Prochlorococcus marinus str. GP2: one gene and its partner. The protein of the gene in region 1 binds, or shares a complex with, the protein of each later gene. Links are inferred from orthologs where the notes say so. Each region holds a gene or a part of one and is shown on either strand. Other genes may lie near its edges. The genes, in order: tsaD and tsaE.

Region 1 (6,197 bases):
TTCATTTTTTATTTTTTTTAAAATTTCTGATAGTAACCATCCTGCACTTAATCCAATTAAGACTCCGCCCCCTAATCTTTGCATTAATGCTACAAATACCTCATTAATCCCACGTAGATCTCCTAAAGTCAGCTCTAAAAGCAGTAATGCCAGTACTGCACCAATTGGTTCAAGCAACAACCCCTCAGCTTTTAAAACTTCCGAGAGAGGGGAAGCTAATTTTATTTGTTCCACTAACGGAGAGACAACTGTTGGTCCAGTAGCTAAAACGATGGCACTATATATTCCTGCAACCTGCCATGAGAGGCCTGCCAGCCAATGAGCAATAAAAATTCCAGCTGATAATGAAATAAAAAGTCTTACCAATGAAATTTTCAAAACAGTATTTCTTATATTCCCCTCAGGCAGTTTTAAATTTAGTCCCCCTTCAAAAAGAACTAAACAGACTAGAAGCCCTACAATAGTTTCAAGGCCTTGCCCAAGATCTAAAGGCTCAACCAGCCCTAAACCTGATCTTCCTATAAGTAATCCAGAAAGCAATAAAATAACAACACTGGGGAATCCTGAAAAAGTAGAAAATAATCGAGCACAAGCACCTGCGAATACAGTTATTCCCCAAAGTAATCCAAGCCTTTCAGGCGTCATAAAAAATTATAAATAATAGAAATATTTATTATTTTGATTAAATCAATAATCTCATCTGAAGTCCAATAAATACAATACTTTTTAATTTATAATTAATCAGCTAAACAAGAGTAATTTTATTAAATCTTTCGAAACTACTTTTAAGTCAAATCAATTTTATTACTATTAAGAAAATTGGCTTATTAAAGCAATAATAATAAAAATAATTCCTATCCCAACAGTTGCCATCCTTCCATTCCAAATTTCAGCTTGAGGGGTAAAACCTCTTTTCCACAAATTCAGTTCCTTTTTATCAACGAAGTTTTTTGTCTCTTTAATCTCGATTTTAGGTTGTTTGTTCATAGAATTTAAAAAGGAGGGTTTTCTTCATAAAGGGTGTTTGTTTGTTCAATTGATAGTCTTCCTGCGACACCTAATTTGATGGAACTTAAATGATCCTTAAATTTGATCCTGAACAACGCCGCAGCTCCAATCATCGCAGCATTATCTGTACAAAGATTAAGGGGAGCTAAATGAACTTTAATAGATTTTTTACCTGCTTCACTAATCATCATTTTTCTTAATGTATTATTAGCAGCCACTCCACCAACTACAACAACATTATCCAAGCTATTATCTTCCGCGCATTTTATTGTTCTCTCTACCAAGACCTCTGCCACTACTCTCTCAAAACTTGCAGCGATATCAGGAATTGGAATGGTCTTCCCATCCAAATTTATTCTTTCAACTAATCTTAATACGGCGGTTTTTAGACCACTAAAAGAGAAATCATATTTAAGAAAACCACCTTTTTTATCAGAAATTCTACATTTTGGTAAATTGAACTTAAATGGGTCTCCATTTTTAGCAATCTTTTCAATCGCTGGTCCTCCTGGATAGGCGAGACCTAATAATCGTCCAACTTTATCAAAGGCTTCTCCAGCAGCATCATCAAAACTCTTCCCAAGTCTTTTCATATCCCTTCTCTCATCAACCTTAATCAATTCGGTATGTCCACCACTAACAAGTAATGTAAGGAATGATTTCTTTGGATAGTTTTCTGAAAATAGAATTGAAGATAAATGCCCCTCCAAATGATGTATTCCCAAAAATGGCTTCGAATGTAATATGCAAAGTGATCTTGCAGTAATAGAGCCAACTCGTAAACACCCAACTAATCCAGGGGCTACAGTAGATGCAATGTAATCGACTTCCTCAATTCTCATTTTTGATTCTGTTAATGCCTTTTCTAAAACAAAAGGTAATAGCTCTAAGTGTTTTCTAGCTGCAAGCTCAGGAACAACTCCTCCCCATTTTGAATGATCTTCAATTTGAGATGCAACGATATTTGAATGAATTTTGAACTTATCACCAATATTGGAAACTATTGAGACAGATGTCTCATCACAACTTGTTTCAATAGCTAAAACTTTATGCATATTTGGTTCAACTTGTTCTATTTTAATATTAATTTCTTCCTTAACACATTATAAGAAATTAAAGATTGCAACTTATGAAATTCTTATTTTCAATCATAACCTCAGTTTTTCTGTTTCTAGGAATCACTCCAATTGCTCTAGCAGCTAATGGGCCAGCCCTAAATGCAGATCGAGCAAGCACAGAATTTACAGCGTCAGCACTTACAAGATGCTCTGAAAATCCTAAATTCATTGAAAGAGCAAGTGCTGCAACTACTCAAAAAGACATCACAAGATTTGAAAGATATGGAAAAGCATCATGCGGAGATGATGGTCTTCCACATTTAATAATTGGACCTCCTCTTGAGCCATGGGGGGCCCTTTTAAATAGAGGTCATGAAGGAGATTTACTTATTCCCGGAGTATTATTCATTTATATTGCTGGAATTATAGGCTGGTCAGGGAGAGAGTATCTTATTGAATCAAAAAAGACTAAGAATCCAGCAGATCTTGAGATCATTATTGACCTTGATTTAGCTAAAAAATGTCTTGTAAAAGGAGCTCAATGGCCTCTTCTTGCTAATAAACAAGGTAGAAACGGAGATTTAAGAGAGAAAGATAACAACATTACACTTAATGGTCCTCGCTAAACATCTTTAAAAAACTTTCATAAAACAAATGTTCAAAATTCTAAATACAAAATTTGTCAGATCTGCACCAGTAGTAGCAGCAATTTGGCTAAGCCTTACAGCTGGAATAATTATTGAATTTAATAGATTTTTCCCAGATTTATTATTCCATCCAATGAGCTGATAAATGAGAGAATAATCAAGTTTTTATTAACTGGATTATTCTTTTTGCCGTTTCATCAATATTGTGATTTGTTAATGCAAAATCAAATTCATTTGATACTGAAATCTCATAATTAGCCCTTGAGAGTCTTTTTTTTATTGCCTCTTCTTTTTCTGTTCCTCTATTTCTTATTCTTCTTTCTAACTCTTCTTTATTTGGAGGAAGTAAAAATATTGACAGTGAATTAGGAAACTTGTTTTTTATTTGTCTTGCACCCTCGACTTCAATTTCAAGTAATACAATAAATCCCTCTCTTATTTTCTCATTGACAGAAGACAAAGGTGTTCCATAATAGTTCCCAGCGAATTGAGCCCATTCAAGGAACAGGTTTTGTTCAATCATTTCTTTAAACTTTTCTTGATTTAAAAAGTAGTAATTTTCTCCATCCTTCTCTCCCTCTCTAGGTTCTCTAGTAGTTGCAGATATTGAAAGCCAAAAATTTTTTTCTTTACCTAATATTTCTTTAACAACTGTTCCTTTCCCCACTCCGCTGGGTCCAGTAAGGATAATGAGTTTTTTTTGATTTTTCATATTAAATTTTTTACAGTAAAATAAACATCTTGTGAATCAAAAAGGAATAATAATGCAAAAAGGTGTTCCACAGATAATGGATATTACATCTATTAAATCTGTCTTGCATTATTTGACAAAGAATATTTTACCTTCAAAGTTTGAAACTGCCCAACAACCAGATCCTAATACAATTCAATTATGTTTCAGAGGAATTGATTCCCAAACTTGGTTAGAGGTTTCATGGAATGGTGAATCTCCCAGAATATTAAAGATAAATAAGCCGGAAAAAATTGGAAGAGAAAGTACACTTTCTAAACAAATAAGATACGGATTAAAATACATGGCTTTAATTTCGATTGATCAAGATGATTTCGAGAGAGTTATAAAATTTGGTTTTGCAAAAAAACCTGGAGATGAAATTAGTAAGTATTTAATTTTTGAGTTAATGGGTAAACATAGTAATATATTTTATTTGGATAACAAACATAAAATAATTGCAGTTGGTAAACAAATTAAATCGAGTCAATCTAGTTTTAGAACAATTTCAACAGGATCAATTTACTCTGGCCCTCCAGTTAATTACAAAAAACAACCTAGAGAAGATGAGTCTTTTCAATCATGGAAAGACTCAATTTCAATAGTACCTGAATCTTTGAAATACTGTTTAATAAATACCTATCAAGGGGTAAGCCCTATCCTTACAAAACAATTAGAGGTTGTTAGCAAAACTTGCAATTCGGAAATAATGGAAAAAAATATCGATTTCATTGTTGATTCAGACTTAAAGGAAATATTTAAAAATTGGAAGATTTGGATAAATAGGTTTAAAAACAATAACTTTAACTTTTCTATATTTAATAAAGATTTTTATTGTGTTTGGTTTTTCGATAAAGAAATTAATTGCGAAAAAAAGATAGATTTATGCACCGGTATAGAGAATTACTATGATAATCATCTGAAGCAAAAAAAACTTGAATTGTTGGTAAAGAAAATTGAAGGGATAATTTTTAAACAGATCAATATTGAAAAAAAGAATTTAAATATTCAATATGATCTTCTGACAAAATCAGAGGACTACGAGTTATATAAAGAAAAAGCTGATGATATATTTTCTTCAAATGAAATTAAAAAACGAGATATTATTAAGGGACAAAAACTATATAAAAAGTCAAAAAAACTAAAGAGATCTAGAGAATTAATAAAAGAAAGATTAAGTATTTACAAAACAAATATAGAGAGATTAGATGAATTCACTACGCTTCTAGAAAATTTAAATTCTTTAAATCATGAAAAACTTTTTATGCGAATTAAACTGCTAGAAGAAATTATGGAAGAAATTTGTAACGAGTTTAATATCAATATCAAGAGGCAAAGAGAAGTTAAGAAAAGTACATCTGAGATAGAATCTTCACCAATTCAAGTTTATACTCCCAGAGGATTGAAGCTCCAGGTTGGGCGAAATATGAGGCAAAATGACTTAATAAGCTTTAAGTTCTCAAAAAAAGGCGATTTATGGTTTCACGCTCAGGAAGCTCCAGGCAGTCATGTAGTTTTGAAGTCCTCATCTCAAGAAGCATCTGAGCAAGATCTTCAAATAGCTGCAGATTTAGCTGCTTTGTTTAGTAAGGCAAAAAGAAACATTAAAGTTCCAATTAATTTAGTAAAGATTAAGGATCTGCAAAAAATCAAAAAAGGAGGACCGGGTTGCGTTTCCTTTAAAAATGGAGAAATAATTTGGGGAAATCCTACAAGAGGAGAAGATTATATTAAAAAAAATCTTAAAACAGTAATTTAGTTTATAATAAAAAAAATTTTAAATCTAAATGTTTGATTTTCTTTTGGGCACTCATGAATTTTTAGGAAATCATAGTTTTCCAGAATTTATTGTTGGATATCTATTTGGTGCTGCATTAATAATTGGAGCTCCTACTGTTTTCTTACTACTAGCCTTCGTAAGCGCTTTAATGAAAACTAATGGTAAAATGGGTGGTTATAGAGAATATGAAACTTATGGTGAATCATCTTTAAATGATGCCCCTCCTTTCTTATTACCAGATCCAACTAATCCTAACTTAAGCAAATAATTAAGTTAATCGAAAAATAAATTGGACTTTGACAATAGTAGTTTTAAACCTTTTTCTTACAAAATTTTTATCAAATAATAATGAGAGGTACAGGTCAAAGTGAAAAAAAATTATCAGATTCTATGACTTTTAGCGATCATTTAGAGGAGCTTCGTCAAAGGATACTAAATTCAATTTACTCAATACTTATTTCAATATTCTTTAGTTTTCTCATCATAAAGCCTTTAATATCTTTTTTAGAAATTCCAGCTGGTGATATTCATTTACTACAACTTGCTCCAGGAGAGTTTTTATTTGTCGCTATTAAAGTTGCAGGTTACAGCGGATTGATAGTTTCTATGCCTTATATTTTTTATCAAATAATATTATTCATTTCTCCTGGTTTAACAAAACAAGAAAAAAGCCTTATCTTGCCTGCAGTTTTTGGTTCAGGTCTTCTATTTTTTTTAGGATTAATTTTTTCATGGTGGATATTAGTCCCCGCAGCAATCAATTTCTTCATTAGTTTCGGTGCTGATATTGTTGAACCAACTTGGTCTATAGAAAGATATTTTGATTTTGTTCTATTGTTAATGTCTAGCACTGCAATAGCTTTTCAATTGCCAGTATTACAATTTATTCTTGGTTCTCTTGGAATAATCACAACAGAAAAAATGATTTCAAATTGGAAGATAGTTGTAATTTCCTCTGCAATATTATCTGCAGT
Region 2 (6,000 bases), on another replicon or contig:
AACTTCTAGAATTTTATAAATTAAGTAGGTATTTATTCTCATTTTTGTAAAATTGTGGATTTTTTTGTTTAACTTTACATTTCTTAATGGTATTGTTTACAAAACAACATCTATCCTACATGGCTTCCGAAATCATAAGTGAGAATAAATTAACATCAATTGCAAGTCTAAAGGCTAGTAATGATGTAGATCTAGTGAGATCATATTTAAGGGATATAGGTAGAGTTCCTTTATTATCCCATGAGCAAGAAATAACTCTCGGCAGACAAGTTCAAGAATATGTTCAAGTTGAAAGAGCAGAACTTGAAATAATTGAAATTAATGGTGATAAGCCAAGCATTGAAGAATTATCAAAAAAATTAAATCTTACTACCTCCCAGATAAAAAAAAGGATACGAGCTGGACAACGCGCTAAAGAAAGAATGGTTGCTGCTAATTTAAGATTGGTAGTAAGTGTTGCAAAAAAATATACCAAAAGAAATATGGAGTTATTAGATCTTATTCAGGAGGGAACAATTGGATTGGTAAGGGGAGTTGAAAAATTTGATCCAGCTAGAGGCTATAAATTCTCAACATACGCTTATTGGTGGATTAGACAAGGTATTACTAGGGCAATAGCTGAAAAAAGTAGAGCGATAAGGTTACCAATTCATATAACTGAAATGCTTAATAAGTTGAAAAAAGGTCAAAGAGAATTGAGTCAAGAAATGTCTCGAACTCCAACGGTTAGTGAACTAGCCAAATATGTGGATCTTCCAGAAGATGATGTTAAAGATTTAATGTGCAAGGCTGGACAACCAGTGAGTCTCGAAACAAAGGTTGGTGATGGTGAAGATACTGTTTTATTAGATTTACTAGCGGGTGGAGAGGATTTGCCAGACGAACAAATCGAGATGGATTGTATGAGAGGAGATCTTCACTCTCTTTTGCATCAATTACCTGATCTACAATGTAGAGTTCTAAGAATGAGATACGGGATGGATGGTGATGAACCAATGTCTCTTACAGGTATAGGAAGGGTACTAGGGATAAGCAGAGATCGAGTGAGAAACTTAGAAAGAGATGGATTAAGAGGTTTGAGAAGACTTAGTGATAATGTAGAAGCTTATTTTGTTTCATGAAGAAATTCATAAATTAATTTATTTGTTTTTTCAGGTTCTTCATCATGAGGACAATGACCAGCTCCTTCAATAATATCTAGTCTTTTAATATTCCTGAATTTTTTCCTCCAATCTTTAGCTTCATCTAGAGATTCCCAAGGATCTTTTTCCCCCCAAATTAATTGGATTGGAGTATCAATCTGATCGAAAAGGTCTGTAGCAAGATAGTCATCAAATAAGTTTATAAAGCCACGAAACGCCTCTTTAGAGTTTGCCCTTCTCGCGGGTTGATAAAGTATTTCAATTAATTCTTCATCTACATTTTTTCCTGAGGGGTAAGCTTGTTCAAGTATTTTCTTAATAACTTTTGGATTAGCAGCTCTTGAAAAAAGTGTATTACTAATGATTCTTTGTCTGACTAACGTTTTAAGAACTGGTCTCATTAGATTCATTAAGATATCACTTTTTTTTAAACGTTTATCATCCATAGTTCTTTGTGCACAATCAATTAAAATGACACCTTTGCAATAATCTTTTAGGATTTCAGCAGCTCTCAACGAAATAACACCACCAATTGAATTCCCTACCAAGTAAACAGGAGATTTTATTACTTCTGCACAAAATGTTGATATTTGATTACCCCATAAGTCAAATGAATATTTAATTGAGTTTTCTTTATCAGGTTCGTAATTTAGTAAAGCACAAGGCTGACTGCTTTTTCCAAATCCTAATAAGTCAATTGCGTAGCAGTTAGAAAATTTACCTAGAAAATCTTGATTATGTCTCCAGTGGTTTTTTGATGCACCAAATCCATGAATCAATAGTATATTAATATTTTTTTTGATAGTAGATTTTTTTGATAAAGACCAAGAAATTTCCCAATTTTTCCATTTCCAAGTTTCAGATTTATTTAAAGACACTATGAATATGCTGTTAATTAAACTTTAATTCAAAAAAAAAATATTCGTTTTTAATAAATTATTCTTAGTTAAGAAAGAGGATTTACTTTATGAAAAAGAAAAAAGTCATATGTGTTGGAGAGGCCTTAATAGACAGGATCAGAAATAAGTCAAATCAAGGATTTAGAGATTTTTTGGGTGGCGCTCCTGCTAATGTTGCTTGTGCATTGAGAAAATTAAAAATAGATTCAACATTTATTGGACGTTTGGGTAGTGATGATTATGGAAAAAAATTTATTATGCAATTTAAAGAATTGGAAGTTAATTTAGATTTCTTGCAATTAGATAATAATTCATGTACTCGAGTGGTTAATGTAGATAGAGACCAATTTGGAGATCGTTTTTTTTCAGGCTTTGAAGAAAATTCTTACTCATGCTTTGCAGACGAAGTTCTAAGTAAGAAATCAATCGAAAAAGAAATTTTAAATTTGGAGAAATCTTTTCTAGAAACAAAATATTTGGTTACGGGAACTATCTTATTATCATCTCCAGCATCAAGAGAGACTATCTTTTTTCTGCTTGAACAGGCTAAAAAATTTGAAGTCAAAATAGTTATTGATTTGAATTGGAGAGAAGTCTTTTGGGATCATTCAAGTTTTTCATCAGAAATTAGTAAAGCCTCAAGATTTAAATTAATCAAAAAATTTTTAAATCATGCAAATGTTTTAAAACTTGCTAATGAAGAAGCAACTTTGTTTTTTGAGGATGAAAATCCCTTTCTAATATCTCAACAATTGTCCAATAGACCAGATGTAATAATAACTGATGGTAAAAATCCAGTTGCATGGTATATCAATGGATTGCAGGGAATTACAGAAACTCCTTCTTCACAAAAAATTGTCGATACAACTGGTGCAGGCGATGCTTTTCTAGCTGGCTTAATTTCAAAATTAATTACTTCTGGCTACCCTTCAAATGAACGAGAGATAGAAGATTGCATTAAGTTCGCAGGTGTTTGTGGATTATTAACTTGTCTTGGCGAGGGCGCCATCCAGCAACAGCCATATTATGAGAAAGTTAATAAATTTTTGGGATCTCTTATTTCGTAGTATCTTCCGTAATTTTCTGCATAACTAATTTCTATTTTCCAGAAATTTTCAATAACTGATTCTATTAATTCTGGCCATTCAATAACTAAAATTGCTTGGCTTTGAACTGCCTCTTCTTCTTCTGAAAAAAAAACTTCTTTTGCTGAAGAAACATCTTCTAACCTGTATAAATCAAGGTGAATGAGCGGAATTTTGCCGGAATTATAGTGATGAGATAAAGCAAATGTAGGACTTGTAATGTCCTCATAGATAGATAGTCCTTTGGCAATGCCTTGTACGAATGAAGTTTTCCCGGCCCCAATTGGACCTTGTAATAAAACTATTGATTGTGGATTTAATTTTTGTGAGAGTTTTTTTCCTAAATTTAAAGTCTCTTCTAAATTCTCAACAAACACAAAATTACACAAAAATCATTTATAGTTTAATAGATAAAGTATTCACTAGATATGGTTATTGCAAATTCAATTAAAACCTCCATTCCAAATTACGTAATTGCTGATATCTCTTTATCAGATTTTGGTCGTAAAGAAATTAAAATTGCCGAGACAGAAATGCCAGGATTAATGGCACTTAGAGATAAATACCAATCTGAAAAGCCATTAAAAGGTGCAAAAATAGCTGGAAGTCTCCATATGACTATCCAAACAGCAGTTCTAATAGAAACCCTTGTTGATCTAGGTGCAGAGGTGAAATGGGCTTCATGCAATATTTTTTCAACTCAAGATCATGCGGCTGCAGCTATCGCAGATAGAGGAATTTCTGTATATGCAAAAAAAGGTGAGAGTCTTGATGAATATTGGCAGTATACCCATTACATCCTTGACTGGGGTTCAGACTCTCCAAATATGATTCTTGATGATGGAGGAGACGCAACTGGCTTATTGATACTTGGTAGTAAAGCAGAAAAAGATTTGTCTGTTTTAGATAATCCTAGTAATGAAGAAGAAATTTCCTTATTCAATTCTATCAAGTCTAAGTTGGAAAATGATAGTGACTTCTATTCTAGAATCAAGAGTAACATCATTGGTGTTACTGAAGAAACTACAACTGGAGTTGCCAGACTTTATCAACTGCAAAAGCAAAATGCTTTACCTTTTCCCGCTATTAACGTTAATGATTCAGTAACTAAGAGCAAATTTGATAATTTATATGGCTGCCGAGAATCTCTAGTTGACAGTATAAAGCGTGCTACTGATGTAATGATTGCTGGGAAGGTAGCTTTAGTAATGGGTTTTGGAGATGTAGGTAAAGGTTCAGCCCAGTCTTTAAGAGGGCTTGGTGCAATTGTAAAAGTTGCTGAAATTGATCCAATTTGTGCTCTTCAAGCAGCAATGGAAGGTTTTAGCGTTGTTACCTTAGACGATGTTGTGGAAGATATAGATATATTTGTTACAGCAACTGGTAACTATCAGGTAATAACAAACGAAAATCTTTTAAAGATGAAAAATGAGGCCATAGTTTGTAATATCGGCCATTTCGATAATGAAATTGATGTGGCTTCATTGAAAAATTATCCATGGGAAAATATAAAGCCCCAGGTTGATCACATAACTTTACCGAGTGGCAATAAAATAATCCTTTTAGCTGAAGGTAGATTAGTAAATTTAGGTTGTGCAACTGGACATCCAAGTTTTGTAATGAGTAATTCTTTTACAAATCAAGTACTAGCTCAAATTGAACTTTTCAATAAGTCAGAACAATACGCTCAGGAAGTTTACGTTTTACCAAAACATTTAGATGAAATGGTAGCCAGATTACATCTTGATAAAATTGGTGCAAAATTAACAAAATTAACCAAGGAACAAGCTGATTATATTAATGTTTCTGTTGAAGGACCTTATAAACCAGAACTTTATAGATACTAAGTTTGAGTTTAATTTTTATAAATTTACTTACTTCAATTCCTGACTATATTAGTTTGGCTGTTGAAAAAAATTCAACAATTGCATACCTTACTATAGGTTTGGCAATGTTTTTAGAAAACATAATACCTCCAATTCCTTCGGAAATAATTATGCCTTTAGGAGGGTTTTTTGTTTATCAACAAAAATTAAATTTTTATATTTTAGTTTTTTGGGGATTATTAGGAACGATCCTAGGATCTTTGCCTTGGTATTACTTAGGAAAATTAGTAAATGAAAAAAGACTTTCAAGCTTTCTAGACAAAAAAGGAAAATTTTTAGGAATTTCTTCGAATGATTTAAACAAAAGTAAAAGGTGGTTTGAAAAATATGGGACCTCTTTGGTTTTTTGGGGCCGATTAGTGCCAGGAATTAGAACTTTAATTTCAGTTCCTGCTGGCATAGAACTTATGCCATTAAGGAAATTCTTAATTTGGACTACATTAGGTAGCTTGATTTGGGTTGCACTTCTCACTTATGCAGGTTATTTTTTTGGTGAAAATTATCAAATTATTGAAACTTATTTAGATCAAATTAAATATTTTGTGAAGCCAATTTTATTTTTAATTTTCTTATATTTTTTTATAAAACTGATTATTAGATTAGTTAGAAAAAATAGTGATTAAAAAGGGATTTCACTAGAGTTACCTTCGTTAGAATACTGTTTATTTTCAGACTCTTTTCGCGAGCTCAGCAAATTTAATCTATCTACTCTCACGACTGGTTTGTATCGATCTTCCCCAGTATTTTTATCTTTCCAACTATCAATTTTAAAGCTTCCTGTAATTCCAATAAGGGATCCTTTTTTAACATAATCTGCTGCTATTTGAGCTTGTTTGCCCCATATTTCTAAATTAAACCAGTCTGGCTCTTCATCCCTGCTTCTTCTGTTCACTGCAAGAGTGAAATTCGCTACGATACTGCCAGATTCAAAATATCTGACATCTGGTTCTCTTCCAGCTCTACCTACAAGATTAATGGTGTTAATTTC

The links.
Region 2: the proteins of tsaD (region 1) and tsaE are in contact, whole or in part, in a crystal structure (PDB 6N9A), measured with the Thermotoga maritima proteins. The link is inferred for Prochlorococcus marinus str. GP2 from one-to-one orthologs. Residues at the interface, in WP_004082750.1 of Thermotoga maritima: Cys10, Asp11, Arg49, His50, Leu82, Gly84, Gly135, Gly136, Glu154, Thr155, Leu156, Asp157, Asp158, Ser159, Glu162, Asp165, Lys166, Arg169, Leu170, Tyr175, Lys213, Thr214, Leu217, Tyr218, Gln221, Arg222, Asn324; in WP_004082108.1 of Thermotoga maritima: Leu37, Gly38, Lys46, Lys57, Val59, Lys60, Ser61, Thr63, Phe64, Thr65, Leu66, Met67, Val69, Pro71, Tyr82, Arg83, Leu84, Asp86, Asp88, Phe89, Asp93, Ile128, Asp130, Glu131, Arg134.

The regions. Positions count from the first base shown.
Region 1 is NZ_JNAH01000003.1:402,267-408,463, reverse strand. Bases 29-3,026 are described here. They hold tsaD (tRNA (adenosine(37)-N6)-threonylcarbamoyltransferase complex transferase subunit TsaD), read right to left. Parts: upstream 2,064-3,026; coding sequence 993-2,063; downstream 29-992. Other genes in these bases: gmk (guanylate kinase), read right to left, coding at 2,871-3,026; psaJ (photosystem I reaction center subunit IX), read left to right, coding at 2,721-2,855; EU91_RS05430 (photosystem I reaction center subunit III), read left to right, coding at 2,138-2,692; EU91_RS05420 (high light inducible protein), read right to left, coding at 811-987; EU91_RS05415 (cation:proton antiporter), read right to left, coding at 29-645. In the rest of the region: more of EU91_RS05415, read right to left, coding at 1-28; more of gmk, read right to left, coding at 3,027-3,425; EU91_RS05440 (NFACT RNA binding domain-containing protein), read left to right, coding at 3,502-5,202; EU91_RS05445 (hypothetical protein), read left to right, coding at 5,231-5,491; twin-arginine translocase subunit TatC, read left to right, coding at 5,572-6,197.
Region 2 is NZ_JNAH01000008.1:342,564-348,563, reverse strand. The notes cover bases 1,785-4,585. They hold tsaE (tRNA (adenosine(37)-N6)-threonylcarbamoyltransferase complex ATPase subunit type 1 TsaE), read right to left. Parts: upstream 3,504-4,585; coding sequence 3,066-3,503; downstream 1,785-3,065. Other genes in these bases: ahcY (adenosylhomocysteinase), read left to right, coding at 3,555-4,585; EU91_RS00575 (carbohydrate kinase family protein), read left to right, coding at 2,110-3,108; EU91_RS00570 (alpha/beta fold hydrolase), read right to left, coding at 1,785-2,020. Outside these bases: mgtE (magnesium transporter), read left to right, coding at 1-19; EU91_RS00565 (RpoD/SigA family RNA polymerase sigma factor), read left to right, coding at 120-1,121; more of EU91_RS00570, read right to left, coding at 1,106-1,784; more of ahcY, read left to right, coding at 4,586-4,973; EU91_RS00590 (DedA family protein), read left to right, coding at 4,976-5,635; EU91_RS00595 (single-stranded DNA-binding protein), read right to left, coding at 5,632-6,000. UniProt on the Escherichia coli protein: Required for the formation of a threonylcarbamoyl group on adenosine at position 37 (t(6)A37) in tRNAs that read codons beginning with adenine.